DNA from 2 places in the Streptomyces sp. B1866 genome. Region 2 is predicted to be linked to the other one. Evidence: predicted binding sites of a transcription regulator. Region 2 holds the regulator's gene; the other holds the start of a gene.
What was found. The regulator HspR, encoded in region 2, represses chaperone genes until heat shock. The targets are predictions, from matches to a motif close to TTGAGNNNNNNNNNCTCAA.
Positions count from the first base shown of each region.

Region 1: the regulator HspR is predicted to act here: its motif matches at 2,718-2,736, upstream of lon (endopeptidase La).

Region 1 covers NZ_JAVSCF010000178.1:172-12,078, forward strand. Annotated here, with positions in the region: partial or broken gene RKE29_RS21085 (hypothetical protein) at 1-123, opposite strand, end outside; gene RKE29_RS21090 (ATP-binding protein) at 499-1,668, opposite strand; gene RKE29_RS21095 (response regulator transcription factor) at 1,748-2,488, opposite strand; gene lon (endopeptidase La) at 2,759-5,221, shown strand; gene RKE29_RS21105 (NAD(P)H-dependent oxidoreductase) at 5,455-6,006, shown strand; gene RKE29_RS21110 (lysozyme) at 6,246-7,112, opposite strand; gene RKE29_RS21115 (MarR family transcriptional regulator) at 7,319-7,837, shown strand; gene RKE29_RS21120 (protein phosphatase 2C domain-containing protein) at 8,085-8,855, opposite strand; gene RKE29_RS21125 (ATP-binding protein) at 9,246-11,618, shown strand; gene RKE29_RS21130 (roadblock/LC7 domain-containing protein) at 11,637-11,907, shown strand, end outside.
Region 2 covers NZ_JAVSCF010000087.1:447-18,941, reverse strand. Annotated here, with positions in the region: gene RKE29_RS14170 (choice-of-anchor C family protein) at 1-547, opposite strand, end outside; gene RKE29_RS14165 (OsmC family protein) at 896-1,279, opposite strand; gene RKE29_RS14160 (nuclear transport factor 2 family protein) at 1,514-1,873, shown strand; gene RKE29_RS14155 (hypothetical protein) at 1,884-2,063, opposite strand; gene RKE29_RS14150 (hypothetical protein) at 2,279-3,517, shown strand; gene RKE29_RS14145 (YbjN domain-containing protein) at 3,655-4,212, opposite strand; gene clpB (ATP-dependent chaperone ClpB) at 4,366-6,972, opposite strand; gene RKE29_RS14135 (TIGR03618 family F420-dependent PPOX class oxidoreductase) at 7,187-7,603, shown strand; gene RKE29_RS14130 (cupin domain-containing protein) at 7,784-8,158, opposite strand; gene RKE29_RS14125 (Uma2 family endonuclease) at 8,247-8,912, opposite strand; gene RKE29_RS14120 (heat shock protein transcriptional repressor HspR) at 9,093-9,569, opposite strand; gene dnaJ (molecular chaperone DnaJ) at 9,573-10,739, opposite strand; gene grpE (nucleotide exchange factor GrpE) at 10,887-11,546, opposite strand; gene dnaK (molecular chaperone DnaK) at 11,543-13,396, opposite strand; gene RKE29_RS14100 ((Fe-S)-binding protein) at 13,791-16,025, shown strand; gene RKE29_RS14095 (SpoIIE family protein phosphatase) at 16,236-18,495, opposite strand, start outside.

The sequences.
Region 1 (11,907 bases), on a different contig from region 2:
GTACTGCTGGTAGATCTCGTCGACGAGCCACTCGTTGGGGCCGAACGCAGCGGCAGGGTCGGCACCCTGCCCGTTCTGCTGGTCGGCCTGGGTGCTCGTAGTGTTGGGAGCCTGTGGCGACACGGCGGCAACCGCCCTCTTCCGCTACCTGAAATGGTGGACAGCGGAAATAAAGGCTACGCCCTCGGGCCCCGTACGTGCAGGTCGCACTGGTCAACCGTCGTCTACGTCACATTGATCGCCGGGTTTCGTGGACAGGTGGGCCGGGAATCACGCCAAGTTCGCTGTCGGCGTAGCACGGATGTGCGCCATGTCGCTCGTATGGGCATGCTGTTGCCATTGGCATGTGCCCCGGTGTCTCCGCCCCGCCGCCCGCCCGTACGGTCCGGGCACCGTCCGCCCGTACGGCCCGGACACCGTCCGCCCGTACGGGCCGAACGCGCCGCCGGGGGCCGGGAGTCGGACCGGGCGGCCGGGCCGGGGGGCGAGGGCGGGCGGTCAGGGCACCCGGGTCGGCGGCGGGAGCGCCGGGGCCGCGGGCGTGCCCGGCAGCGAGACCCGGATCCGGCAGCCGCGCGGCGACTCCGCCACGCCGATCCGGCCGCCGTGCAGGTCCACCGCCCAGCGCGCGATGGCCAGGCCCAGGCCCGTGCCGCCGTCGCCGCCCGGGCCGCCGGTGCGCGCCCCGGACCGGTCGCCCTCGGCGGGCCTGCCGCCCCGGTTGAACCGCTCGAAGACGCGGTCCCGCTCGGCCGCCGGGATGCCCGGCCCCTCGTCCACGACCTCCAGCTCCAGGCTCTGCGCGCCGTCGCCGCGCCGGGCCCGCACGGTCACCCGGCCGTGCGCCGGGCTGTGCTTGACGGCGTTGTCGACGAGGTTGGCGACGACCTGGTGCAGCCGCTCGGCGTCGGCGTAGGCGATCAGGTCGGGCGGCTGCACGTCGAGGTTCAGGTGCACGTCCTGGCGCGCGTGCGGGCCCGCGCGCTCCGCCGAGGCGCCCTTGGCCATGGACGTGGCCATCGACGCCTCCTTGAGGATGCCGGCCAGGTACGGCCACACCTCGAACCGCCGCGCGCGCAGCGGCACCACGCCGTGGTCCAGCCGGGACAGGTCCAGCAGCTGCTCGACCAGCCGGCCCAGCCGCTGGGTCTGCCGCAGCGCGATCTGCATGGTCTCCGGGTCGGCCTCGGAGACGCCGTCCACGACGTTCTCCAGGACGGCCCGCAGGCCGGCGATCGGGGTGCGCAGCTCGTGCGAGACGTTGGCGACCAGCTCCTTGCGGTGGGTGTCCACCGCCTCCAGGTCGGCGGCCATCCGGTTGAAGGAGGTCGCCAGCGCCCCGAACTCGTCCCGGCGCTGGGCCGCCCGCACCCGGCGCGTGTAGTCGCCGTGCGCCATGGCCCGGGTGACCTCGGTCATCTCGTCCAGCGGCGCGGTCAGGCCGTGCGCCACGAACTGGGTGATCAGCAGCGAGGTGATGATCGAGAAGATCGTGATGATCCGCAGCTCGGTGTCGGACCGGACCGCCGCGAGCACCAGCAGCGTCGTGATGATCACCGAGCCGATCACCAGCGCGCCCAGCGCGGCCTTGATCGACCGGTACGGGTCGAACGGCCGCAGCGCCTCCCACAGCCGGCTCCAGGCGGCGCGGCCGGGCACCAGCCTCATGCCCGCCCCGCCCCGCGGCCGCGCCCCGCCGCGCCGGCCGGGCCGCGCCGCCCGCCGGTTCCCCGCTCGCGCCCGGGCCTCACGCGGCCGGGGTCTCCAGCGCGTAGCCCACGCCGTGGACCGTGCGGATGCGCTCGGCGCCGATCTTGCGGCGCAGCGCCTTGATGTGGCTGTCGACGGTGCGGGTGCCGGACGCGTCGGCCCAGTCCCACACCTCGGCCAGCAGCTGCTCGCGGGAGAGCACCGCGCGCGGCGTGTTCGCCAGGCACACCAGCAGGTCGAACTCGGTCGGCGTCAGGTGCACGTCCGTGCCGCGCACCCGCACCCGCCGCTGCGCGTGGTCGATCTCCAGCTCGCCCAGCCGCAGGATGCCGTTGCGCGGCGTGTGCGCGGCCAGCGCCGCCCGCTCCACGCGGCGCAGCAGCACGTGCACCCGGGCGGCCAGCTCCCGCATGGAGAACGGCTTGGTCATGTAGTCGTCCGCGCCCACGCCGAGGCCCACCAGCATGTCGGTCTCGTCGTCGCGCGCGGTGAGCATCAGCACCGGCACCGGCCGCCTGGCCTGCACCCGGCGGCAGACCTCCAGGCCGTCGAAGCCCGGCAGCATCACGTCGAGGACGAGCAGGTCGGGCTGCCACGCCTCGGCCGTGTCCACGGCGGCCGGCCCGTCGCTCGCGGTCTGCACCTGGAAGCCCTCGGCGCGCAGCCGGGCCGCGATGGCGTCGACGATGGTCGGGTCGTCCTCCACGACCAGCACCCGGCGCTGCGCCCCTGGAGTGGTCGCGGGGGCCCCGTTGTGGCTCGTGTGACTTGACTCCATGCGCCCGCCCCTGGGTGGTCCCGTGCTCTGGTGGCCCGTGTGCCGGGCAGGTGGTCGGCTGCCGTGGCACGTTCCGTTGGTTGGCAAGCAGCGTAAAGGCAGGCCCCGCGGCTCGGCTACGCACTCCCGTACGGTCGTGCGCCCGTGCGACCACCATGCGGTGAGTGGGCCGGGGCGATGATCGCTCACGGCGAACAAGGGCGGGGGAACAATCCCTCCGGCCCCGGCATTGAGTGGGCATAACTCAACTTGCCTGCCGAGGGAGAGATCATGGGTTCGTCGTCCGCACCGCTCACCCTGCCCGTACTGCCGCTCGATGACGAGGTGGTGCTGCCCGGCATGGTGGTGCCGCTGGACCTGTCCGACGCCGAGGTGCGCGCCGCCGTGGAAGCCGCGCAGGCCGCGGCCGAGCGCGCCGCGCCCGGGACCGGGCCGGGCCGCACCCGGCCCGGCGGTGGGAAGCCGCGCGTGCTGCTGGTGCCACGGGTGGACGGCGCGTACACCGCGGTGGGCGCGCTGGGCACCGTGGAGCAGGTGGGCCGGCTGTCCGACGGCGACCCGGGCGCGCTGATCCGCGCCGTGCACCGGGTGCGCATCGGCGCCGGTACCACCGGACCCGGCGCCGCGCTGTGGGTCGAGGCGACCCGCGTGGCGGAGCCGCCGCTGCCCGACCCCCTGCCGGGCCAGGTCACCGAGCTGGTCAAGGAGTACAAGGCGCTGGTCGCCACCTGGCTGCGGGGGCGCGGTGCCTGGCAGGTGGTGGACCGGGTGCAGCAGATCGACGACCCCGGCCAGCTCGCCGACAACGCCGGCTACTCGCCGTTCCTGACCCTGGAGCAGCGCGTCGAGCTGCTCCAGACCGCCGACCCGGTGGCGCGGCTGAAGCTCGCCGTCGGCCGGCTGCGCGACCACCTCGCCGAGCAGGACGTGGCCGAGGCCATCGCCAAGGACGTGCAGGAGGGCGTCGACAAGCAGCAGCGCGAGTTCCTGCTGCGCCGCCAGCTGGAGGCCGTGCGCAAGGAGCTGGCCCAGCTCAGCGGCGCGCCCGGCGCCGAGGACGAGGCCGACGACTACCGCGCCCGGGTCGAGGCCGCCGACCTGCCCGAGAAGGTCCGCGAGGCCGCCCTGAAGGAGGTCGGCAAGCTGGAGCGCGCCTCCGACGCGAGCCCCGAGGGCGGCTGGATCCGCACCTGGCTGGACACCGTCCTGGAGCTGCCGTGGAACGAGCGCACCGAGGACGCGTACGACATCCGCGGCGCCCGCGCCGTGCTGGACGCCGACCACGCGGGCCTGGCGGACGTCAAGGACCGCATCACCGAGTACCTGGCGGTGCGCAGGCGGCGCGCCGAGCGGGGCCTGGGCGTGGTCGGCGGCCGCCGCGGCGGCGCGGTGCTGGCCCTGGTCGGCCCGCCCGGCGTGGGCAAGACGTCGCTGGGCGAGTCGGTGGCCCGCGCCATGGGCCGGACGTTCGTACGGGTGGCGCTCGGCGGCGTGCGCGACGAGGCCGAGATCCGCGGCCACCGGCGTACGTACGTGGGCGCGCTGCCCGGCCGTGTCGTCCGCGCGATCAAGGAGGCCGGCTCGATGAACCCGGTCGTCCTCCTGGACGAGATCGACAAGGTCGGCTCCGACTTCCGCGGCGACCCGGCCGCCGCGCTGCTCGAAGTCCTCGACCCCGCGCAGAACCACACCTTCCGCGACCACTACCTGGAGGTCGAGCTGGACCTGTCCGACGTGGTGTTCCTGGCCACGGCCAACGTCCTGGAGGCCATCCCGGAGGCGCTGCGCGACCGCATGGAAGTGGTCCGCCTGGACGGCTACACCGAGGACGAGAAGGTCGTCATCGCCCGCGGCCACCTGCTGCCCAGGCAGCTGGAGCGGGCGGGCCTGGAGCCCGGCGAGGTGACGCTCACCGACGTGGCCCTGCGCAGGCTGGCCGGGGAGTACACCCGCGAGGCCGGCGTGCGGAGCCTGGAGCGGTCCGTCGCCCGCCTGCTGCGCAAGGTCGCCGCCCAGCACGCGCTGGGCGAGCGGGAGCTGCCGCTGACCGTCGGCGAGGACGACCTGCGCCCGCTGCTCGGCCGGCCGCACCACACCCCGGAGGCCGCCCAGGACCCGGCCGAGCGGCGCACCGCCGTGCCCGGCGTGGCCACCGGCCTCGCGGTCACCGGCGCGGGCGGCGACGTGCTGTACGTGGAGGCGTCGCTGGCCGACCCGGAGACCGGCGGCGCGGGCGTGGTCCTCACCGGCCAGCTCGGCGACGTGATGAAGGAGTCCGCGCGGATCGCCCTGTCCTTCCTGCGCTCGCACGGCGCGGAGCTGGAGCTGCCCGTCGGCGACCTGAAGGACCGCGGCGTGCACCTGCACGTCCCCGCCGGCGCGGTGCCCAAGGACGGCCCGAGCGCGGGCGTCACGATGACCACGGCGCTCGCCTCGCTGCTGTCGGGCCGGCCGGTGCGGCCGGACGTGGCGATGACCGGCGAGGTGTCGCTGACCGGCCGGGTGCTGCCGGTCGGCGGGGTCAAGCAGAAGCTGCTGGCCGCGCACCGCGCCGGGCTGACGACCGTGATCATCCCGAAGCGCAACGAGCCCGACCTGGACGACGTGCCCGCCGAGGTGCTGGCGCGGCTGGAGGTCCACCCGGTCGGCGACGTGCGCCAGGTGCTCCAGCTGGCCCTGCGGCCGGCCACCCGGGACTCCGGGGCGGACCAGGAGGTCCCGGCCGCGGCGTGAGCGTGACGGGCGCGGCCGGCCGGGCGGCCCTCGCCCCGCCGCGGAGCCTCCCCCCGTGGAGGCTCCGCGGCGGGGCCGCGCCCGCCCGCCGGAGCCCGGGCGGAACGCCGTTGATGCCGAGCCGCCCCGTTGATAGGATCACCCTCTAGTAGACAGACCTGTCTACTCACTGCGGGGCCGCCGCCCGGCGTCCACCGCCCGCGCGGCGCCCCCCGCCCTCCCCAAGGAGACCCGTGTCCACCCTCGTCCTTCTCGCCCACCCCCGGCTCGCCGAGTCCCGCGTCAACGCCGCCCTCGCCGACGCCGTGCGCGACGCCGACGGCGTCACGCTGCACGACCTGTACGCCGCCTATCCCGACTTGGGTCTCGACGTGGACCGCGAGCAGCGGCTGCTGCGCGAGCACGACCGGATCGTCCTTCAGTTCCCCCTCTACTGGTACTCGGTGCCGCCGCTGCTGAAGAAGTGGCTGGACGAGGTGCTGCTGTACGGCTTCGCGTACGGCACCGGCGGCACCGCCCTGCACGGCAAGTCCCTGCTTGTGGCCACCAGCGTGGGCGGCCCCGAGGAGGTCTACCGGTCCGGCGGCCCGAACCGCTTCACCCTCGCCGAACTGCTCCGGCCGCTGGAGGCGAGCGCGCACTTCGTCGGCGCGGCGTACCAGGAGCCGTTCGCGGTGTACGGGACTCTCGACGTCGGCGACGAGGCGCTGGCCGGGCACGCGCGGCGCTACCGGGAGCTGCTGGCGCCCGCCGCCGAGGGCGAGCGCAGCCTGGCCGCCGTCTGACGCGCCGCCGGGCCGGCCGCACGCCGCGGCGAGGGCGCCTTCCGCGACGGAAGGCGCCCTTCGCGCGCTTGCGTACGGGCCCGTACGGCCCCTTCGTGCTCGTACGGGCCCGTACGGTCCGGGGGTGCCCTCCGGCGGCCGGGTGGCCGGACCCGGGCGCCGGAGGGGGAGCGGGCGCGGACCGGCGTGCCGCCGGATCCGGTGGGGTCGCCCGCGCTCAGCGGGACCGGTGGGCCGCGTCAGCCGTTGGCGAGGGCCACGAGCCGGTCGTAGGAGCCGTTGAACAGGTCGTGGTCGCCGACGGTCGGGCCGGTCGAGGTGTACTGCCAGATGGTGTGGAAGCCCCAGCCGGCCGGCAGTTCGCCGACGGACGAGCCGTAGCGCGGAATCCACAGCGGGTTGAGGCCGCCGAAGCTCGCGTTGTTGCCGGTGCAGGTCTTCCACCAGCTCGTGGAGGTGTAGATCACCGGATCCCGGCCGGTGCGCGACGCGTAGGTGTTGACGAAGTCCTTCAGCCAGCTGACCATCGCGCTCTGGCTCAGGCCGTAGCAGGTCGCGCCGTAGGGGTTGTACTCGATGTCCAGCGCGCCCGGCAGCGTCTTGCCGTCCCGGGACCAGCCGCCGCCGTGGCTGAGGAAGTAGTTCGCCTGGGTGGCGCCGCTGGAGACGTCGGGCAGCGCGAAGTGGTAGGCGCCGCGGACCATGCCGACGTTGTACGAGCCGTTGTACTGCTGGGGGAAGTACGGGTTGGTGTACGTGGTCCCCTCGGTCGCCTTGGCGTAGGCGAACCGGACGCCGCTGTTCCACAGCGCGGCCCAGTCGACGTTACCCTGGTGGCTGCTGACGTCCACGCCTTCGACGCCGGCCAGCAGCGACGGCTCCGCGGCGCCGCGCGTGCGGTCGCCGGCGCCCTCGTGCCGGAGGATCTGGGACCCGGCCCAGTCGTCGTCGGGATGGGAGAGGGGCTGGGGGGTGGCGGCCGACGCCGTACCGGACAGCGCGAGGACCGTGGCGAGGAAACCGGCCAGCAGGGCCAGGACGGTGGCGAGGACACTGGCCGGCGCGGTCAGCGCGCGGCGGACGGAACCGGGTCTGGGCACAGGCATGTGGGGGCCTCCGTGGGGGGCGCATGTCATTGGTGTGACCATGTCATGAGGACGCTACGGGCGTAGACCGCCGCCGCGAAAGAGGGGCCGGGTGGTGCCGTTGGTCTAATCCTGCGAAATACTGACCGAGCTGCGGCGACGGCCGTGCCGGGAAAGAAACTTTCACGCCGTGAAACTCCGGACGAGGCGAAAGAGGGCGGCCTGACGTGGGCGACAACGGTGCGACGCCTCCGGCGCCGGACGAGGGGCGGGTCGACAGGGAATTCGGCGTGGACCATGCCTACCTCGCTCTCGAACGGGAATTGGCGGTTTTCCTGCGCCGCGCCCGCGCGTCGTCGGGCGAGCTGGCCCGCGAGGTCCACCCCGACCTGGAACCCGCGGCCTACGGCCTGCTGATGCGCCTGGAGGACGCCGGACCGCAGCGCGCCACCGCGCTGGCGGCGTACTTCGGCGTCGGCAAGGCGACGATGAGCCGTCAGCTCCGGGCCCTGGAACAGCTCGGACTCGTGGCGCGCACGCCCGACCCCGCCGACGGCCGGGCCTTTCTCGTGGAGTTGACGGAGGGCGGACGGGCCCGCTTCCGGCGCGTCCGCGGCGCGCGGCGGGCGCGGTACGCGCGACGTCTCGCGGCCTGGGACCGCGGTGAGGTCGCCGAACTCGCCCGGCTGCTGCACCGGCTCAACTCGCTTCGCGAATCCGACGAGCCGGGCCGCGTGGACGAGTAAACCCCTCATGCCTGCCATGGTCCGCACACGGATGGCGGCGGGGCGACTCGGATTACGGCATCCGCGTACCTTTTCGGGTTATTTATCGCGCGTGGTGTGCGTCCGTGAGCTGACGGTGGTGTAGGGCGGCCGAACGGGTGACGGCGCGTCGGCGCACGGCCGGGGAGCGCGGTGCGGGCGGCCGGGGCGCCGGCGCGCGCATGGACGCCCGTACGGCGCGGGATCCGCGCGGCGCCGGCCGTGTGGCTCACAGCTCGGCGAAGACGGCCGCCGCGTCGTCGTGCGCCTTGTCGCGGGGGTGGGCCAGGCCCAGCGGGTCGGCGGCCTCGGCCGCCCGCACCTCGTCGATCAGCTCCCGCGGCCCCGCCCCGCGCAGCAGGTCCAGGCACCGCGTCCAGTCGCCCGCGCCGAACACCTCCACCCAGCGCGCCGCCCCGTCGGTGAGCGCCGCCACCGCCCGCACCTCCGCGCGGGGCAGGGTGCCGGTCACGGCCCGGCGGGCCACGCCGGGGTCGGCGGCGGCGGTGAAGAAGCCGTCCTCGGCGTTGCGCAGCGGGGCGACGAGCCGGCCGGCCGCGCGCAGCCGGTCGAGCCGGTCGTCGAGCACCGGGGTGACCGTGCCGTCCGGGGCCTCGACCAGCAGCACCGAGTCGCTCAGCACCAGGTGCTCGACCCGGTCCGCGTCCCAGCGCACCGCGACCACCGTGGCCTGCGGCGTGCGTACGTGAGAAAGATCACACGTGTCCTGATGTTTTTCGGCGGTGCGTTCGATTGCGGCCGAGAGGCATGCCGCCAGCGGCATATCCCGTTGCGAACCGGACAGTTCGAGGAGCGCCCCGCCGAGCCGCGCCGTGAACCAGGTGACGCCGTGCGCGCAGCCGCCGCCGTCCTCGGGCGGGGTCACCCCGTCCAGCAGGACGAGCGCGCCGCCCTGGCCAGACGCTGGTAGGGCCACCGACACGTAGTCCTCGTTGGGGCGGCCGGCGTCGCCGTGGGCGGTCGCGAGTTCGATGCGCACGGCAGCAGTCTGCCGGACCGGTGCGCGCCCCGGCGCGGTACCCGCGCCCGGTGCCGCGCGCGGGCGCGAATTGGTTCACACCAAAAGCGGCAATGCCGGATTTGCCGTCGATTGACGTTTTCGCGGGACGGCTGGCCGGGGCATCTTGCCAGGGCGCGGAGGCGTTTTCCACTTCGGGCCGGGCGGCCGGTCATACACCCCGGGGCGGGAGTTGGTGGTCAGGTTCTCCGTAGGGTTCACTCATTATGGTGGCCGGGCGGATGATGGGGCGTCCGCCTCACAGCGGTCCTGGGAGGGTCGGACGTCCTACCAGGGGTGGCGCCCGTGAGAGTTGAGCCTTCGTCACTTCTGGCGTCCCCAGCGGGTCGGCGACAAAGATTGTGAGCACCGGTGCGGAAGAAACGGCTTCGGGGCAGCAACCGCGGACACGGCGAGCGGCGGCGGGAACGGGATACGGCCCCGGCGCCCGGCCCGGCCCGGGTCCGCAACCGGCTGGCCGTCTCGGTCACCGTCGTCTCCTTCGCCACGGTGGCGAGCGGATCGCCGGGCGTCGTCGCCGCCCTGACGGACACTCCGCAGTCCGCGCCGCTGACCGTGGCCGTCGCGAGCGGCTGCCTGCTGGCCGTCCTGACGGCCGGTGTGCTCGCCACCCGCGGCGTGACCCGGCCGCTGGCCGCCCTGCGCGACGGCGCGCGGCGGGTGGCCGGCGACCCGCTGGCCGAGGAGCCGGTCGACGCGCCGCCGCGCGAGGACGAGTTCGCCGACGTCGTACGGGCCCTGGGCGAGTTGCAGCGGATCGCCGCCCGCGAGCGGGAGCGCGCCCAGCAGCTCGACATGGAGCGGGCCCACCTGGACGCCGAGCGGCAGCGGCTGGCCGACAAGACGGCCGAGTTGCTGCGCGGACGGGACGAGGCCGCCGCGCGCCTGAAAGTCCTTCAGGCCCGCGCGGACGGCGGCGACGGGCCGGGCGGCGGGACGCGCGCGCAGCCCGGCGTGGCCGGACTCGCCGCCCGTACCCTGCGCCTGATCGAGCGGCAGCTCGCCGTCATCGAGGGCCTGGAGGGCGCCGAGCAGGACCCCGACCGGCTGCACACCCTCTTCCAGCTCGACCACCTCGCCACCGGCATGCGCCGCTCCACCGAGAGCCTGCTGCTGGTCGCCGGCGCCGAGCCGGCGACCGTGCACCCCGGCCCGGTGCCGCTGTTCGACGTGCTGCGGGCCTCGGTCAGCGAGGCCGAGCGGTACGACCGGGTGCGCATCCATCCGCTGCCGCCGCCCGCGCGGGTCGCCGGCCACGCCGCCGACGCCGTCAGCCACCTCGTCGCCGAACTGCTCGACAACGCGGCCGCCGGGTCGCCGCCCGAGGCGCCGGTGTGCGTCTCCGGCTGGCCGCTGGAGACGGGCGAGGTCATGCTGTCCGTCCGGGACGACGGCGTGGGCATCCCGGCCGACCAGCGCGCGTGGCTCAACGAACGGCTCGCCGGACGGGCGCCGGAGCACGGCGCCGGACCGGACGGGCACGACCCGCGGGGCCTGGGCCTGTACGTGGTGACCCGGCTCGCCGCCCGGCACGGCATGCGCGTGGAGCTGCGCGGGCGGGAGCGGGGCGGCGTGGAGGCCGTGGTGCTGCTGCCGCTGGCCATCCTCGTCCCGGACCACGCGGGCACCGGCCAGGCCGACCCGTCGACCGGCGCGCCGATCGGCCCGGGGGCGGGCGGCACCGCCGACCCCTCGGTGGGCATGTCGATCGCCCCCTCGGCGGGGATGACGTTCGACCCGTCCACGGGTAGGGCGGGCAGCGTGTTCGACCCGTCGGTGGGCAGGGTGTTCGACCCGTCCACGGGCGCTCCGGTCGCCGACCCGTCGATGGGCGCGGCGGCCGCCGGTCCCGCGGCGTTCGGCGGACCGGCCGCGCCGGGGGCCGACGGGCCCTCGACCGGCGCCGTGCCCCGGCCGGACCTCACGCCGTACTCCGGCACGCCCGCCGCCGCGCCGCCCGGCCCCGGCGACCCCCGCCGCCCCGGCGGACTTCACGGCCCCGGCGGACTTCACGGCCCCGGCGAGGACGTCACCCGCCAGCACCCCGAGGACGAGTCGGACCGGATCGCGTACGGGCCGGGCGCCGCGCGGCCGTACACCCCGTCCGCGACCGACGGGTTCGGCCGGCCGTCCGCCGGCACGACGGCGGCCGACTGGAACCACGGCCGGGAGACCTGGAAGCATGACCCCGGCCCGCCGTCCGGACCCGTACCGACCGGGCCCCAGACCGCGGGCCAGGGCACGCCGCCCGGCACCCCGCAGGGCGGCCCGCCGGGCGCGGCCCCCCGGGTCGGGACCCTGGGCGGGGCGCTCCAGGGCGCCGCCTCCCAGGGCGGCACGCCGGGCGGCACCCCGGGCAGGTCCGCGCTGGACGGGACCGTGACCGGGCTGCGGGCCGTCACCGGCACGGGGCTGCCCAAGCGCACGCCCAGGACGGTGGCGCGCCGCGAGCCGGGCACCCCCGAGCGCACCGGCTCGGTGAACGCCGAAGAGCTGCGGCGCCGCCTCGGCGGCTTCCAGCGCGGCGCGCGCCAGGGCCGCCACGACGCCGAGGCCGAGGCGGAGCTGCGGCGGCACACGGCCGTCGGAGCCCAGCAGGCGGCCGGCTCCTGGCAGGTCGACGAGTGGCACAGCGGCCAGTGGCGGACCGGCCACTGGCCGGGCGAGCGGCCGCAGGGGCGCACGGAGCCCCCTGGCATCGGGGACGAGAGTGGCACGGTTTAGCGAGGAGGCACGCAGTTGATGGCGCCGAGTAGCACCTACGGGCTGAGCACCGAGGCCCGTAACCTGCACTGGCTGCTGGCCAACCTGGTCGAGGAGGTCCCCGGAGTCCGCTCGGTGGCCGTCGTCTCGTCGGACGGCCTGCTGCTGCTCTCCTCCGACCCGCAGGCCGCGGCCCCCGCACCGCTCGACCCCACGGCCCAGGACGGCCCCAAGGGGTCGACCGCAGACCTGGCCACCATCGTCTCCGGCCTCGGCAGCCTCACGCTGGGCGCGGCCAAGCTGATGGACG
Region 2 (18,495 bases):
TCGTGGTCGCGCGGCTGGCCTCGAAGGTCACCTGCCGCCGGACGTAGCCCATGTCGGCGGTCGTGGCGTTGCTGACGTCGAACGAGAAGTCCTGGAAGACCTGCCCGTCGAGGAGCACCCGCCCGGTCTTCACGACCGGGTTGTTCGGGCCGTGGGCGCCGCCGGTGTTGCCCGCCAGGGCGTACGTCACCGTGTAGGCGCGGCCCGGGGTCGTGGTGAAGGTCTGGGCCACCGAGCCCGGGTTGCCGGAGTTGAGGTCGACGGACTGGTCCCCCTCGGCCGCCTGCCAGAACCCGGCGCCGATCAGGTCCACGCCGCCGGCCCCGACCCGCCAGGGGCCGATCGACTGCCCGGCCGCGTACGTCGTGAACCTGTTCGCCGGAGCGAGCGGGTACTCGAAGCTGCCGTCGTCGAACCGGCTGACCGCCGCGGTCGCGGAGCCCGCCGTGTCCGTGCCGCCGGCCGGCGCGGCCAGCGCGGTGCCGCCGCCGGCGGCGATCAGGCCGGCCGTGGCAAGGGCGATGGCGTAGGTGCGTAAGGCCACCATGAAGTCCTCCCGGTTGAAAGTTTGCGAGAGCGTTGGTGGAGCGCCGTGAACTCTCCCTCCTCGGCGCGGTGCGGGCCAAGGGCCGGACGCCCGCGCACGAGGGTGTGAGACCCGATCGCGCGCGGGTGCGCGCGGGGCCACCGCCCCAACGCGCGACCCCCCGCTCAAGCGGAACTCGACCCGCCGCCACCGGGCGGTCGGCCAAAGCCAAAGTGGCGGCGGCGCGGGGATGACAACGGCTCAGCCGGACGCATGACCCGCGGCTGGTCATGTCGTCGGCCCCTGAATTCCGCCCCGGCTGAGGCTTGCCTGCGCCGCCGGACGCGCGCATTCGCGTCCGGCGGGCGGTCAGGCGGGGTCGAAGGCCAGCGGGCCGCTCAGCGTGCGGCGCACCGGGCAGTTCGCGATGTACTCGGCCAGCAGCGGGCGGTGGCGCTCCAGCGCCGGGTCGAGGACGAGTTCGTAGCGGAACCGCGCCTCCGGCCCGCTCCGGTCCAGCGATACGCGCACGCTGACCTCCCCCACGTCCCCGTCGGCGTCCGGCAGGGCCACCGCCAGGGCCATGCGGGCGGTCATGGTCATGCACGTGGCCAGCGCGGCCTCCAGGAGGTCGTGCGGGCGCGGGCCGGCCGCCCCGCCGAGACCGGCCTTGCGGGTGTCCGCGACGCCCTCGTGCCCACCGGCCCGGTACCTGACCTGCCAGGGTGTCGGAAGTGCCGTCGCCTCGATCATCGCCTCGCCTCTCGCCGTCCGGCCTCGTCCGCCCGCCTTCTCGCGGGTGGATACGAGCCGGAGCGTACGAGAGCGGCCGGACGGCAGGACGTGGACTTCCGTCCTGCGAGACGGGCCGGCGCGGTCCCGCCGGAGCCGGGGCGGAACGGCGCCGTGAGCCGTCCGAAACCGGGCCGGGTGTCCGCTCCGTGGAATTCCCGGTGCCCGCCGCCCCGCGCCGCTAGCGTCCGCCGCATGGATCTGACCTTCGCCCAGCGGTTCACCCAGGAGTGGGCCGACGCCTGGAACGCCCACGACCTCGAACGCATCCTCACCCACTACACGGACGACGTGGTCTTCGCCTCGCCCCGCATCATCCAGTGGGGCGACGACCCGTCCGGCGAGGTGCGCGGCAAGGACGCCCTGCGCGCCTACTGGTCGGCGGGGCTGCGCCGACTGCCCGACCTGCGCTTCACCGTCGAGGACGTCCGCGCCTCGGTGGACACGGTCGTCATCAACTACCGCAACGAGCGCGGCCAGGCCGTCTCCGAGGTGCTGACCTTCCGGGACGGTCTGATCTGCCGCGGACTCGGCGCGTACGGGCCCGAGGTCTGAGCCCAGGCGCTCAGCGCGGTTGCAGCGACGACCAGATCATCCACGCGACCGCGCCCAGCACGATCAGCGCGATCGACGCCCGCGCGGCCCAGGTCAGCCGGCGCAGCTCCTCGCCGCGCTCCAGGGCCGCGCTCACCTCCGCGTACTCGGCCATCTGCTCCCGGGCCAGCGCCTCGCCGACGTCGATCACCACCGCCTCCTGCCCGCCCGGGCCGCGCGCCCGGGCCGGGCACCGAGCGTACCGGCGGTCTCCCGGCGGGCCGCCGTGCGGGTGGCGGGCTCCCGCGAACGGACGCGAGCGGTCGCGGGCGTCCGCGGGATGCCGCAGGGTCGGTGTGCGAGAGGGTGTTCGTCACCGCCGCGGCCGGTCGTGGGCCGCCGCGGCGCCCGCACCGGAGGTGCCCCGTGTCCGCCGACACCGCCGTGCCCGTACCCACCCCCGAGCTGCCTCCCGTCCCGCCCGGCGCCCTGGGCCGGACGGGACGGCGCCTCGCCGCGTCACTGCGCCTCGCCGCGCCCGCGCTCGGGCTGTACGCGGCGGCCCGGCTGGCCGGAATCGTGTGCATGGCCGGCTGGGCGTGGTGGGTGGGCAGGAACCCGCGGCTGCTGCTCGGCTTCACGTGGGACAGCGTGTGGTACGCGGGCATCGCCGAACACGGATACGGCACGGTGTCCTACTCCGACGCCAAGAACCTCACCTTCGACGACCTGGCCTTCTTCCCGCTGTACCCGGCGCTGATCCGGGCGGTGACCACCCTCGTGCCGTTCCTGCCCACGCTCGACGCGGGGCTGCTGATCGCCTGGGTGTCGGCCGGGGTGGCGGCGTGGGGCGTGCACGCGGTGGGCCGGCGGCTGTACGGGCGGCGGGTGGCCGCGCTGCTGGTGGTGCTGTGGGGGCTGCTGCCGCACGCCATCGTGCAGTCCATGGCGTACACCGAGCCGCTGCTGACCGCGCTGGCCGTCTGGTCGCTGTACGCGGCGCTGACCGGCCGCTGGCGGTGGGCCGGGGCGCTGGCGCTGCTGGCCGGTCTCGCCCGGCCGAACGGCATCGCGGTGGCGCTGGCCGTGTGGGCCTGCGCGCTGGCCGCGATACGGCGGGGCGGCGGCGCCCGGGGCGGCCTGGGCCGGGACGGCCCGGGGCGGGACGGCCGCGGCGGGGTGCTGCTGGGCGCGGTGCTCGCGCCGCTGGGCTGGCTGGGGTACGTGGCCTGGGTGGGCGCCCAGCGCGGCGACCCGCTGGGCTACTTCGCGATCCAGGCCAAATGGGGGTCGCGCTTCGACTTCGGCCGCGACAGCTTCCACTGGCTGCGGCACCTGGTCGTCGGCAAGGACCACCTCTGCGACTACATGGTGCTGGCGGTCGTCGGCGCCGCGCTGCTGTGCCTGGCGCTGCTGGCCCTGGACCGGCCGCCGCTCGTCCTGCTCGTCTACACGCTGGCGCTGGTGGTCATCACCCTCGGCGGCACGCACTACTTCACATCCAAGCCGCGCTTCCTGCTGCCCGCCTTCCCGCTGCTGCTGCCCGCCGCCCAGGCGCTGGCCAGAGCCCGGCCGCGCACCGCCTGGGTGACGGTCGGCGCGCTGGCCGGGCTCTCGTGGGCCTACGGGACGTACCTGCTGACCGTGGCGGACGTCCCGCTGTGACCGCTCGCGGCCACGACAGGGCCGACCGGGCCGACGAGGCAGGCCGGGCAGGCCGGACGGGCCGACCGGGCCGGGCTCCGGCGGCCGGGCCGGTCAGGCCCACCGCCGCCCGGGCCCCGGGCCGGGGCCGGGCGGGCTCAGTCGCCCTGCCCGTCCTGCCCGTCCGGTCCGTCCGGTCCGCCCTCGTCGGCGCCGGGCTCCACGTCGGCCTCCAGGCCGAGCTGCTCCACCAGCCACCGGTCGAACTCGATCGAGGCCCGCACCCAGCTGACGGTGCTGGCGACGAAGTACTCCAGGTTCACGCCGGTGCCGATCAGCATCTGGGCCTCACCGATCAGGTGGACCGTGCCGTCGTCGTTGGTGTGGCTGTAGACCTTGGGCCACAGGGTGCGGCGGTTCCAGTCGTCCACCGCCTCCAGCAGCGCCAGCTTCTGGTCGATGCTGTGCGGCCGGTCGTAGAAGGTGCGTACCGAGAAGACCTGCTGCTCCTCCTCCCCCCGGAACATGAAGTACGTGCGGAAGTCCTCCCACGGGGCGGCGAGGTCCCCCTCCTCGTCGACGACGTACTTCAGCTCCATCTGGTCCAGGAGCTGGGTGACCAGGTCCTGGTCCGGGATGACGGGGCCCTGCGGACCCGTCGGCTGTGGTTCGGGCTGGCCCCCGAAGTTCGGAATCGAGGACGGGTCGATGCTCACCGTGGATTTCCCTTCATACGGTTAATCCCATCCTCCCGCACTCTCGCCCGCACCTCGCAACCCAGGGCCGGGACAAGCCCGGTCCGCGGGCGGAGAAGCCGGGGCCGGGGCCCGGACGGACCGGGCCCCGGCTTCCCTACGGCCGCGGCGGCGTCACAGGGACTTCCCGCCCGGCACCGGGCCCACCAGCAGGTCGTCGCCGGCCACGTCGACCCGTACCGTGTCGCCGTCCCGGACCTCGCCCGCCAGGATCTCCCGGGCCAGCCGGTCGCCGATCGCGGTCTGCACCAGGCGGCGCAGCGGCCGCGCGCCGTACGCCGGGTCGTTGCCCCGCTCCGCCAGCCAGGCCAGCGCGTCCGGGGTGACCTCCAGGGTGAGGCGGCGCTCGGCGAGCCGGGCGGCGAGCCGGTCGGTCTGGAGGCGGGCGACGCGGGCCAGCTCGTCCTGGGTCAGGGCGGTGAAGACCACCTGTCCGTCCAGCCGGTTCAGGAACTCCGGCTTGAAGGACGACCGCACCGTCTCCAGCACGCTCTCCTTCTTCTCCTCCTGGCTCAGCAGCGGGTCGATCAGGTACGTGCTGCCGAGGTTGGAGGTCAGCACCAGGATGGAGCTGCGGAAGTCGACCGTGCGGCCCTGGCCGTCGGTGAGCCGGCCGTCGTCCAGCACCTGGAGCAGGATGTCGAAGACCTCGGGGTGGGCCTTCTCGACCTCGTCCAGCAGCACCACGCTGTACGGGCGGCGCCGCACGGCCTCGGTGAGCTGGCCGCCCTCCTCGTAGCCGACGTAGCCGGGCGGCGCGCCGACCAGGCGGGCGACGCTGTGCTTCTCGCCGTACTCGCTCATGTCGATGCGGATCATGGCCCGCTCGTCGTCGAACAGGAAGTCGGCGAGCGCCTTCGCCAGCTCGGTCTTGCCGACCCCGGTGGGCCCGAGGAACAGGAACGCGCCGGTCGGGCGGTCCGGGTCGGCGATCCCGGCCCGCGCCCTGCGCACCGCGTCCGACACCGCCCGTACGGCCTCGGACTGGCCGATGATGCGGCGGCCCAGCTCCTCCTCCATGTGCAGCAGCTTCTGCGTCTCGCCCTCCAGCAGCCGGCCCGCGGGGATGCCGGTCCAGGAGGACACCACGTCGGCCACGTCGTCCGGGCCGACCTGGTCCTTGACCATGGTCTCCCGCTTGGCCTCCGCCTCGGCCTCCGAGGCCTCGGCCAGCTCCCGCTCCAGGGCCGGGATCTGCGCGTACAGCAGCTTGGAGGCGGTCTCGAAGTCGCCGTCGCGCTGGGCGCGCTCGGCCTGGCCGCGCAGCTCGTCCAGGCGGCCCTTGAGGTCGCCGACCCGGTTCAGGCCCTGCTTCTCCTTCTCCCAGCGGGCCGTGAGCCCCCGCAGGTCCTCCTCCTTGTCGGCGAGGTCGCGGCGCAGCTTCTCCAGCCGCTGCCGGGAGGAGGCGTCCGTCTCCTTCGACAGGGCCAGCTCCTCCATCCGCAGCCGGTCCACGGCGCGCTGCGACTCGTCGATCTCCACGGGCGAGGAGTCGATCTCCATGCGCAGCCGGGACGCGGCCTCGTCCACCAGGTCGATGGCCTTGTCCGGCAGGAAGCGGGCGGTGATGTACCGGTCGGAGAGAGCCGCGGCGGCCACCAGGGCGCTGTCGGCGATCTGCACCTTGTGGTGCGCCTCGTACCGGCCCTTGAGGCCGCGCAGGATGGCGACCGTGTCCTCCACGGACGGCTCGGCGACCAGCACCTGCTGGAACCGGCGCTCCAGGGCGGCGTCCTTCTCGATCCGCTCGCGGTACTCGTCCAGCGTGGTGGCGCCGACCATGCGCAGCTCGCCGCGCGCGAGCATGGGCTTGAGCATGTTGCCCGCGTCCATGGACGAGTCGCCGCCCGCGCCCGCGCCGACCACCGTGTGCAGCTCGTCGATGAAGGTGACGATCTGCCCGTCGCTGGCCTTGATCTCGGCCAGCACGCTCTTCAGCCGCTCCTCGAACTCGCCGCGGTACTTCGCGCCCGCGACCATCGCGCCCAGGTCCAGCGCCACCAGCCGCTTGTTCTTCAGCGACTCGGGCACGTCGCCCTTGACGATCCGCTGGGCCAGGCCCTCCACGACGGCGGTCTTGCCGACGCCGGGCTCGCCGATGAGCACGGGGTTGTTCTTGGTGCGGCGGGAGAGGACCTGCACGACGCGGCGGATCTCCTGGTCCCGGCCGATGACCGGGTCGAGCCGGCCCTCGCGCGCGGCGGCGGTGAAGTCCGTGCCGAACTTCTCCAGCGCCTTGTACGTGCCCTCCGGGTCCGGCGTGGTCACCCGCCGGCCGCCCCGGGCGGCCTGGAAGGCGTCGAGCAGCCTGCGCTCGGTGGCGCCCTGCCGGGCCAGCGCACTGCCCGCCGGGCCGCCCTTGGCGGCGATGCCGATGAGCAGGTGCTCGGTGGAGACGTAGTCGTCGCCGAGGTCCTCGGCGCGCCGGCCGGCGTCCGCGAGGACGGCCAGCAGGTCGCGGCTGGCCTGCGGCGGGGCCACGGTGGAGCCCTGCACGCTGGGCTGGGAGGCGAGCTGCTTCTCGGCGTCGGCGCGCAGCGCCGCCGCGTCGGCCTCGGCGGCGGCGAGCAGGTCGAGGATGTTCGCGTTGCCGCCGTCCCGGTCCTGGAGGAGGGACAGCAGCAGGTGGGCGGGGATGATGTCCGCGTGGCCGGCGGACACCGCCCGCTCTTGGGCGGCGCTCAGCGCCTCCCGGCTCTTGTTGGTCAGCTCGGCGTCCACGTCTTCGTGCTCCTCCTCGCGCGTCCGGCGGTCACTCCTGCCGTACCCAACATCCGATAAGTTGAGTCTATTCCACTCAAGGGCTTGGCGGTAGCGATGACGGCCCCTCGCCGTCCCGCCCTCGCAGCGGCGCGACCGGGGCGGTCGGCAGAGGCGGGGGCGGGGGCGGGGGCGGCGCGGCGGTCGGCCCGGCGGTCGGCTACGTTCTCCTCCCATGGCCGTCGACCTCCGGGACCCGCCCCCCGAGTACCTCGCATTCTGGCGGGAACGCCACGTGTGCACCCTCACCGTCGTCCGGCCCGACGGCACGCCGCACGTCGCGCCGGTCGGCGTCACGTACGACCCGGAGGGGGGCGTCGCGCGCGTCCTGGCCCGGCGCGACAGCAGGAAGGCCGCGCACGTCGCGGCGGCGGGCGCGGCGGGCGCGCCGGTGGCCGTGTGCCAGGTGGCCCCGCGCCGCTGGGCCACGCTGGAGGGCCGCGCGGCGGTCGTGACCGACCCCGCCGCGATCGCCGACGCCGAAGACCGCTACGCCGAACGCTACGGCCGCGCCCCGGCCCCGCGCCCGGACCGGGTCCTGCTGCTGATCACGCTGACGCGCGCGATGGGCCGTACGTACGGGACGGGCTGAGCCGCGGCGGCACGCGCCGTACGGGCCGGAACGGCGGGCGGCGGCCCGGTAAGCGGCCCGGGAGCCCGCTACGGGCCCGGCGGCGCCGAGCGACGGCCGCCGCGCGATGGCGGCGGCCGCGTCGAGAACGGTCCCCGAGGCCGGGCCCCGCCCGGGACCCGCGCCTGACGGACCTCACCCCTACCCTTCCTGCGCCGATTCCTCCTTCGCGTACGACGAGGCCATGGTCTCGCCGAAGTCGTACACCACGACCTGCTCGTCGCCGACCACCCACGCGTCGTGCCCCGGCGAGCACACGAACACGTCACCGGGCCCGGCCTCGGCCTCTCCCCCGTCGTCCATCCGGACGCGGATCCGGCCTTTGACCACGTACCCCTTGTGGGCGAACTGGCAGCTCGGCGTGCCCGCGATCGGGGCCACGCTCTCCGACCAGCGCCAGCCCGGCTCGAAGGTCGCGACGGCGAACTCCAGCCCGGTCAGGTGCAGGGCCTCCAGGTGGCCCCGGGGGAAGTCGCGGCGCTCGTCCGGCTTCTCGGTTGTCTTGACTTCCAACATGGCGGTACCTCCTCCTGCTCCCATCCTGCGCCCAAAACAGGACAAAAGCGCGCGGAGGTGATATCGCGCGGCGTGGCCGCTCGGCCGTTCAGTCGAGACGCGGACCGGTGACGGCCTCGGTGATTACGAACCCCTTGGCCGGGCCCTCGGGAATCTCGGCGTCGGTGCCGTACGGAACCCTGGTGGACGCGGCGTACAGGCCCTCCTTCGGCGAGGGCGAGGTGAGCACGGTCACCGTGCCGTGGTTGTCGTAGTCGTCGATGATGACGTAGACGGGGATGCCCGCAGTCGCGTACGCGCGGCGCTTGCGCTCGCGGTCGCGCTGCTGGTGGTTGCGGCCGGGAGAGACGACCTCGACGACGAGCTGGATCGCCTCGGCGGTGAGCCCCAGGCCGTCCTCCGTCAGGAATTCCTCGTCCTCCCTGGGCACGACGATCAGGTCGGGGACCCAGGGTTTCCGGTCGTGGATGACGTTCCAGTCGTGCTGAGCCGAGTACTCACTGCCCTCCAGGTGTCTGGCCAGCGCTTCACGCAGCCGGTTGATGATCCTTGCGTGGCTGGCACGTCCGGTAGGCGACACCTCGATGAACCCCTCGACGATCTCCGCGCGATAGCCCTCGGGGAGTTCCATGTCCTTCCACGCCTGCCACAGGACTTCGTCCAGCTCCTCCGGACGGGGCATCTCGGGTACCTCCTCGGGAGCTTCCGGGGCCTCGTGGGCCGACTCCGGGGCCTCCTGGGCGAGAGCGGTCATGGCGCAGCACCTCCTCCTCAAGTCTGGGCGTACGTGCCGTGCGGCACAAGCGACATCGCCAATGTAGGGAGCACGGCGGCCCGGAGGCTCCGAAAGGCCGCCGGCCACCTCATAAGATGAAATGCCGTACCAGTGTTGACGCCGGGGCCGCCCGCGAGCGGGCCCGCGCGGGACGCGTGCCTACTCCGGCCGCTTCGGCCGCCACACCACCAGCGCGCTGGTCTGCTGCACCTCGTGGTACGGCACCAGGTCACGGCGGTACGACGCGTGCACCGCCGCCTCGCGCTGCCGCATGGCCGCCGCCGCGCCCTCGACCGCCTGCTGGAGCTCGGCCACCTGCGCGCGCAGCGCCGCGACCTCGTTCTCCAGCTCGATGATGCGCTTGATACCGGCCAGGTTGATGCCCTCGTCCTGCGAGAGCTGCTGCACCTGGCGCAGCAGCGCGATGTCGCGCGCCGAGTAGCGCCGGCCGCGGCCGGCGGTGCGGTCCGGGGAGACCAGGCCGAGCCGGTCGTACTGGCGCAGCGTCTGCGGGTGCAGGCCGGAGAGCTGGGCGGCGACGGAGATGACGTACACCGGGGAATCGTCGGTCAGTTCGTAGGGGTTCCGGCTCCGGCCCACGCCTCCGGGCACTCCGGCCCGGCCGTCCCTCTCCATGGGTCACGCTCCCTTCGCGGCCTGGAACAGCTCCGTCCGCGGGTCCTCGCCCGCGGTCGCCTCGCGATACGCCTCCAGCGCGTCCCGCGCCTTGTCGTCGAGGTTCGTCGGGACGGCGACCTCGACGGTGACCAGCAGGTCGCCGCGGGTGCCGTCCTTGCGCACCGCGCCCTTGCCCCGGGCGCGCAGGGTGCGCCCGCCCGGCGTGCCGGGCGGCAGCTTGAGGGTGACCGGCGGGCCACCGAGCGTCGGCACCCGGATCTCGCCGCCCAGCGCCGCCTCCGTGAAGGTGACGGGCACGGTGACGGTCAGGTTGTCGCCCTTGCGGCCGAAGACCGGGTGCGCGTCGACGTGCACGACCACGTACAGGTCGCCGGCCGGGCCGCCGGTCTCGCCGGGGCCGCCCTTGCCGCGCAGCCGGATCCGCTGGCCGTCGCTCACCCCGGCCGGGATGCGCACCTGCATGGTGCGCGACGAGCGGGCCCGGCCGCTGCCCCGGCACACCTCACACGGGTCCTGGGCGATCAGCCCGCGGCCCCGGCAGTCCACGCACGGGTCGGTGAGCGAGAAGCCGCCGCCCGCGCCCCGGCTGATCTGGCCGGTGCCCACGCAGGTCGGGCACACGCGCGGGTTGCCGTTCTTGTCGCCCGTGCCCGAGCAGGCCTTGCACGGGGCCTGGCTGGTCATCCGCAGCGGGACGGTGGCGCCCTCCACCGCCTCGGTGAAGCTGAGCGTCACCTCCGACTCCACGTCCTGGCCGCGGCGCGGCTGCTGCCGCCCGGCGCCCCGGCCGAACAGGCCGCCGAAGACGTCCCCGAGGCCGCCGCCGAAGCCGCCGCCCCCGCCCTGGGCGCCGCCGAAGAGGTCGCCCAGGTCGAAGTTGAACGAGCCGGGGCCGCCGCCCGCGCCGGGGCCCGGGCGGAAGCCGCCGTTGCCGAACAGGGCGCGCGCGTCGTCGTACTCCTTGCGCCGCTTGGGGTCGCCGAGCACGTCGTTGGCCTCGGAGATCTCCTTGAAGCGCTCCTCGGCCCGCGGGTCGCCCTTGTTGGCGTCCGGGTGAAACTCACGGGCGAGCTTCCGGTACGCCTTCTTGATCTCCGCCTCGGTGGCGTCCTTGGGAACGCCGAGAACCTTGTAGTAGTCCTTCTCGATGAAGTCCTTCGTGCTCATCCCCGGCGTCCCTCCTTCCGAGCCGTCCTGCCGGCCGGCCTGCCCGGCCCACTCCGCCCTGCCCGTACCGCCCGCCCCGCCCGGGCCGCGCGGCCGGTCCGCCCCGCCCGTCCCGGGCGCGGCGAGCGGCGCCGGGCCCGTACCGCGTCAGCCCTCGTCCGGGCCACCGCTGTCCTCGTCCGCACCGTCCGCGCCCGCGCCCGGCCCGTCCTTGGGCTGGGCGCCCGGCTGCGGCTCGGCGACCGCCACCCGCGCCGGGCGGATAGTACGCTCGCCGATCCGATACCCGGGCTGCAGGATCCGCACGCACGTCGTCTCGGTGACGTCCGGCGCGTACGAGTGCATCAGCGCCTCGTGGACCAGCGGGTCGAAGGGCTCACCCTCCTTGCCGAACTGCTGCAACCCCATCTTGGCCGCCACCGACTCCAGCGACTCGGCGACGGACTTGAAGCCGCCGACCAGCTCGCCGTGGTCGCGGGCGCGGCCGATGTTGTCCAGGACGGGCAGCAGCTCCGTCAGCAGGTTGGCGACGGCGATCTCCTTGACCGCCACCCGGTCCCGCTCGACCCGGCGCCGGTAGTTCTGGTACTCGGCCTGGAGCCGTTGCAGGTCCGCCGTGCGCTCGCTCAGCGCGGAACGGGCCTGGTCGAGCTGGGCCTGCACGGCCACCCGCTCCACGTCCCCGTCCGGGCCGGCCGGGCCCGCCTCCTCGGCGGGTCCGGCGCCCGGCGCCGCGTCGTCCGGGGTCGGCGCGGCCTCGGAGGGGACGTCGGGCTGCTCCTCGAAGCCCGGAGTCTCCTCCGTCACGCGGCACCACCCTGTCCCTTGTCGGCCTTCTCGTCGTCGACGATCTCGGCGTCCACCACGTCGTCCTCGGCCTTGGCCTGCCCGGCGCCCTCGGCGCCGCCGGCGGCGGCGGGGCCGTCCGCCTGCGCGTACAGGGCCTGGCCCAGCTTCTGGCTGACGGCCGCGACCTTCTCGGTCGCGGTGCGGATCTCCGCGGTGTCCTCGCCCTTCAGCTTCTCCTTCAGGTCGCCGAGCGCGGTCTCGACCTCGCTCTTGACGTCCCCGGGGACCTTGTCCTCGTTGTCCTGGAGGAACTTCTCGGTCTGGTAGACCAGCTGCTCGGCCTGGTTGCGGGTCTCGGCGGCCTCGCGGCGCTTGTGGTCCTCCTCCGCGTACTGCTCGGCCTCCCGCATCATGCGGTCGATGTCGTCCTTCGGCAGCGCGGAGCCGCCGGTGACGGTCATCTTCTGCTCCTTGCCGGTGCCGAGGTCCTTCGCCGCCACGTGCATGATGCCGTTGGCGTCGATGTCGAAGGTGACCTCGATCTGCGGCACGCCGCGCGGGGCCGGGGGCAGGCCGGTCAGCTCGAACATGCCGAGCTTCTTGTTGTACGCCGCGATCTCGCGCTCGCCCTGGTAGACCTGGATCTGCACGGACGGCTGGTTGTCCTCGGCCGTGGTGAAGATCTCCGAGCGCTTGGTCGGGATCGTGGTGTTGCGCTCGATCAGCTTGGTCATGATGCCGCCCTTGGTCTCGATGCCCAGGGACAGCGGGGTGACGTCGAGCAGCAGCACGTCCTTGACCACGCCGGTCAGCACGCCCGCCTGGAGCGAGGCGCCGATGGCGACGACCTCGTCCGGGTTGACGCCCTTGTTGGCCTCCTTGCCGCCGGTCAGCTCCTTGACCAGCTCGGCGACGGCGGGCATACGGGTCGAGCCGCCGACCAGCACCACGTGGTCGATCTCGGACAGCGAGATGCCCGCGTCCTTGATCACGTTGTGGAACGGGGTCTTGCAGCGGTCCAGCAGGTCGGCGGTGAGCTGCTGGAACTGCGCCCGGGTCAGCTTCTCGTCCAGGTGCAGCGGGCCCTCGGCCGACGCCGTGATGTACGGCAGGTTGATCGTGGTCTCGGTCGAGCTGGACAGCTCGATCTTGGCCTTCTCGGCGGCCTCGCGCAGCCGCTGGAGGGCCATCTTGTCCTTCGACAGGTCCACGCCGTGCCCGCCCGCGAACTGCTTGACCAGGTAGTCCACGACCCGCTGGTCCCAGTCGTCGCCGCCGAGGTGGTTGTCGCCGTTGGTGGCCTTGACCTCCACCACGCCGTCGCCGATCTCCAGCAGGGACACGTCGAACGTGCCGCCGCCGAGGTCGAAGACGAGGATGGTCTGGTCGTCCTTCTCCAGCCCGTACGCCAGGGCGGCGGCGGTGGGCTCGTTGACGATGCGCAGGACGTTCAGCCCCGCGATCTCGCCCGCCTCCTTGGTGGCCTGCCGCTCGGAGTCGTTGAAGTACGCCGGGACGGTGATGACCGCGTCGGTGACCTTGTCGCCCAGGTACGCCTCGGCGTCCCGCTTCAGCTTCTGCAGGATGAAGGCGCTGATCTGCTGCGGGTTGAAGTCCTTGCCGTCGAGGCCGATCTTCCAGTCCGTGCCCATGTGGCGCTTGACGGAGCGGATGGTCCGGTCCACGTTGGTAACGGCCTGGCGCTTGGCGACCTCGCCGACCAGCACCTCGCCGTTCTTCGCGAAGGCGACAACGGACGGCGTGGTCCTGGCGCCCTCGGCGTTGGTGATGACGGTGGGCTCACCGCCTTCGAGCACACTGACGACGGAGTTCGTCGTACCCAGGTCGATGCCGACCGCACGTGCCATCTCGGAGTCCTCCAACTACAGCTTCTTCGACTTCAGCTTGCGCACATTGAGCGTGACTGGCTCAAGGGTGCCGGATCGGATCGGACGTGTCAACAGAGCTGAGTCTGGCTGGCTCAAGTTTTATATGAGCCTTACGGGCATGAGCGCTGGAGCCCGCCGACCCGCCCGGCTGCCTGTCCGCCGGCCCGCTCCGCCGGCCCGCCCCGGCGGCCGTGAACCCCGCTCGCGGCGCAGATTCACCGCTCCTTCCGCTACATGGGTTCGCGGTTTCCCGGGTAAGGTCGGCGGAGACCGGCTAAGTTACTCACTGGTAGTGACTGTCAAGTAAGTTACTCAGTAGTAGTGTCTGCGCTAGACTGGTGTCTCACGCTTCAGCAGGCCCGAGGAGCCCGCCATGCAACTCGCCGCGATCATTGTTTCGCTGGTGTTCACCGCGGTCGGCGCCGCGCTGTTCGGCCGAGCGATCGCGCAGATCTTCCGCTTCATCATGCTCGGCCAGCCGGTCCCGGCGGGCTCGCGGACCGACGAGCCGGTCCAGCGCACCGTGACGCTCGCCAAGGAGTTCGTCGGGCACACCCGCATGAACCGCTGGGGGATCGTCGGTGTCGCCCACTGGTTCGTCGCCGTCGGCTTCCTGACCCTGATCCTCACCCTCGCCAACGCGATCGGGCAGCTCTTCGAGGCCGACTGGCTGCTGCCGGTCATCGGCGAGTGGCTGCCCTGGGAGCTGCTGGTCGAGGTGATGGGCACCACGACGGTCCTGGGCATCCTCGTCCTGATCGGCATCCGCCTGTCCAACCTGCCCTCCCGCGCGGGCCGCAAGTCCCGCTTCGCGGGCTCCACCTTCTGGCAGGCGTACTTCGTCGAGGGCGTCATCCTCACCGTCGGCCTGGCGATCATGGTGCTGCGCGGCCTGGAGGGCGCGCTGCACCACGTGGAGCACTACGAGGCCGCGTACCTCGCGTCGTACCCGCTGGTCGCCGCCTTCCGCGGGCTGAGCCACGAGACGCTCCAGAACCTGACCTACCTGGTCGCCATGATCAAGATCATCGTGTCGTTCACCTGGATGATCACGGTCAGCCTCAACACCACCATGGGCGTCGCCTGGCACCGCTTCCTGGCCTTCCCGAACATCTGGTTCAAGCGCGAGGCGTCCGGCGCGACCGCGCTCGGCGCCCTCCAGCCGATGACCTCCGGCGGCCAGCCGATCGACTTCGAGGACCCCGGCGAGGACGACCAGTTCGGCGTCTCCCAGGTCGAGCACTTCTCCTGGAAGGGCCTGCTGGACTTCTCCACCTGCACCGAGTGCGGCCGCTGCCAGTCGCAGTGCCCCGCGTGGAACACCGGCAAGCCGCTGTCCCCCAAGCTGCTGATCATGGCCCTGCGCGACCACGCGGCCGCCAAGGCCCCCTACCTGCTGGCCACCGCCGGCGGCGCCGACCCCGACAAGGCCGACATCCCGGCCGCCGCCCGGGCCGAGGCCGAGCGCCCGCTGATCGGGACGCTGGAGGAGAACGGCGTCATCGACCCGGACGTGCTGTGGTCCTGCACCACCTGCGGCGCGTGCGTCGAGCAGTGCCCCGTCGACATCGAGCATGTCGACCACATCGTCGACATGCGCCGCTACCAGGTCATGATCGAGTCCTCGTTCCCCAGCGAGGCCGGCACGATGCTGAAGAACCTGGAGAAGAAGGGCAACCCCTGGGGCCTGGCCAAGAAGCAGCGCCTCCAGTGGACCAAGGAGGTCGACTTCGAGGTCCCGATCGTCGGCCAGGACGTCGAGGACCTCACCGAGGTCGACTACCTGTACTGGGTCGGCTGCGCCGGCGCCCTGGAGGACCGCGCCAAGAAGACCACCAAGGCCTTCGCGGAGCTGCTGCACATCGCGGGCGTCAAGTTCGCGATCATGGGCGGTGAGGAGTCCTGCACCGGCGACTCCGCCCGCCGCCTGGGCAACGAGTTCCTCTTCCAGCAGCTCGGCCAGCAGAACGTCGAGATGCTGAACATGGCCTTCGGCGAGGACGCTGACGAGGGCGTGGTCGTGGAGCGGTCCAAGAAGAAGATCGTCGCGACCTGCCCGCACTGCTTCAACACCCTGGCCAACGAGTACCCCCAGCTGGGCGGCCACTACGAGGTCATCCACCACACCCAGCTGCTCCAGCACCTCATCGACACCGGGCGCCTCACCCCCGTCACCCCGGTCGAGGGCCTGATCACCTACCACGACCCGTGCTACCTGGGCCGGCACAACAAGGTCTACACCCCGCCGCGCGAGATCATCGCCAAGGTGCCCGGCCTGCGCAACGAGGAGATGCACCGCCACAAGGAGCGCGGCTTCTGCTGCGGCGCCGGCGGCGCGCGCATGTGGATGGAAGAGCGCATCGGCAAGCGCATCAACACCGAGCGCGTGGACGAGGCGCTGGCCCTCAACCCGGACATCGTCTCCACCGCCTGCCCGTTCTGCCTGGTCATGCTCACCGACTCGGTCAACGGCAAGAAGAACGAGGGCGTGGTCCGCGAGTCGGTCACGGTGGTCGACGTGGCCCAGCTCCTGCTGGACTCCGTCCGGACCCCCGCCGAGCCGGCCAGCGAGTCCGCCGACGAGCCCCAGCCGGAGCCGGTGAAGTAACGCCCGAGGCAGGGTACGTACGTACGGCAGGGGCTGGGACCTTCGCGGGTCCCAGCCCCCTGCCGCGTGTCGTACGCCGCGCGGCAGGGGCCGAATGCCGCGCGCGGCAGGGGCCGACCCGCGAACCGGCGGGGACCCCGGCAGGGCCGGAAGCGTAGGACCGGACCCTGGCCGCCGCGCGCCCGGGAGCACGCCCGGGACCGGCCCCCGTCAGCCCTTCCCGCCCAGCGCCTGCTCGGTCCAGATCACCTTGCCGTCCGCGGTGTACCGCGTGCCCCAGCGGTCGGCGAACTGCGAGACGAGGAACAGCCCGCGGCCGCCCTCGTCCGACGCGCCCGCGTACCGCAGGTGCGGCGAGGTGCTGCTGCCGTCGAAGACCTCGCAGATCAGGCTGCGGTCGCACAGCAGCCGCACCCGGATCGGCCCGTCCGCGTGCCGGATGGCGTTGGTGATCAGCTCGCTGAGGATCAGCTCCGTACTGAACGCCATGTCGGCCAGGCCCCACTCCGCCAGCCGCCGCGCCACGGCCGCCCGCACCACGCCGACCTGCGCCGGGTCGGCCGGCACCTCCCAGTCCGCGGTCCGCTCGGCGGCCAGCACGCGCGTACGGGCCACGATCAGCGCAATGTCGTCGCTGGGGCGGTCCGGCAGCATCGCCTCCAGCACCGCCTGGCAGGTCTCCTCCGGCGTACGGTCCGGACGCCGGGCCAGCGAGCGGCGCAGCAGCTCCAGGCCGGTCTCGATGTCCCGGTCGCGCTTCTCGACCAGGCCGTCGGTGTACAGCACCAGGTGGCTGCCCTCGGGCAGCTCCAGCTCGGTGGTCTCGAAGGGCAGGCCGCCCAGGCCCAGCGGCGGCCCGGCGGGCAGCTCGACGTACTCCACGGTGCCGTCCGGGCGGACCAGGGCGGGCGGCGGGTGGCCCGCGCGGGCCATGGCGCAGCGCCGGGACACCGGGTCGTAGATCGCGTACAGGCAGGTCGCGCCGGTGATCACCCCGCCGCCCGGGCCGCCCTCGGCCGCGTCGTCGTGGTCGATGCTGACGATCAGGTCGTCCAGGTGCGACAGCAGCTCCTCCGGCGGCAGGTCCAGGGCGGAGAAGTTGTGTACGGCCGTACGCAGCCGGCCCATGGTCGCGGCGGCGTGCAGCCCGTGGCCGACCACGTCGCCGACGACCAGCGCGACGCGCGCGCCGGGCAGCGGGATCACGTCGAACCAGTCGCCGCCGACCCCGGACTCGGCGGGCAGGTAGCGGTAGGCGACGTCCAGCGCGTTCTGCTCGGGCAGCACCCGCGGCAGCAGGCTGCGCTGGAGCGTTTCGGCCAGCACGTGCTCGCGGGTGAACAGGCGCGCGTTGTCGATGCTGACGGCCGCGCGGGCGACCAGCTCCTCGGCGAGCGACATGTCGTCGTCCTCGAACGGGTCGGGCCGCGCGGCGCGCATGAAGCTGGCCACCCCGAGGTTGACCCCGCGGGCGCGCAGCGGCACGGTCAGCACCGAGTGGAACCCGTACTCCACCAGCCGGCGCCCCAGCGCCGGGTTCTGCTCCTGCCAGCCGGAGAACGTCCCCAGGGCCCGCTCCGCCACCGGCCGGCCGGTGGCCATGCTGCGGGCGTGCGGCGTGGCCGGGCCGTAGTGGATCAGCCGGCCGACCGGCTGGAGGGGCGCGTCGTCCCGGATGCCGCTGAGCGCCGTGCGCCGCAGCGGGCAGCCGCGGCCCGCGGGCTCCTCGCCGCGCAGCACCGAGTCCGCCAGGTCGACCGCGACGTAGTCGGCGAACTCCGGGATGGTGTGGTCCGCCAGCTCCTGCGCGGTGCGCTCCAGGTCCAGCGTGGTGCCGATGCGCACGCTGGCGTCGTACAGCAGCTGAAGCCGCCGCCGGGCCAGGTCGACCTTGCCGGTGAGCGCGCGCAGCTCGGTGGTGTCGCGGAGGGTGGCCACGCTGCCGGGCGGGCCGCCGTCGCGGTCGGTGGGCCGGTGGCTGACGGACAGCAGGCGCTCGCCGGCCACGTACACCTCGTCGGTGGTCGGCCGCCCCGACAGCAGCAGCCCGGCGGTGCCCGCGTCGAAACCGAGGTCGGTGACGTGCCGGCCCTCGGCGTCCGACGGCAGGTCGAACAGGCGGCGCGCCTCGTCGTTGGCGAGCACCAGCCACCCGTCGCCGTCCACGATGAGCACGCCCTCGCGCACCGCGTGCAGCACCGCGTCGTGGTGCTCGTACATGCGGGCCATCTCGGCCGGATCCAGCCCCCGGGTCTGGCGCCGCAGCCGCCTGCTGACCAGCGCGGTCCCGATGGTGGCCAGCGCCAGCGCGCCCGCCGCGGCGCCGAGCAGCAGCGGCAGCTGGCGGTGGGCGACGCCGGTCATCTCGTCCACGGTGATGCCGGCCGCGACGAGGGCGACGATCCGGTGCTTTTCGTCGTAGACGGGGACCACGGACCGCACGGACGGGCCCAGGGTGCCGGTGTAGGTC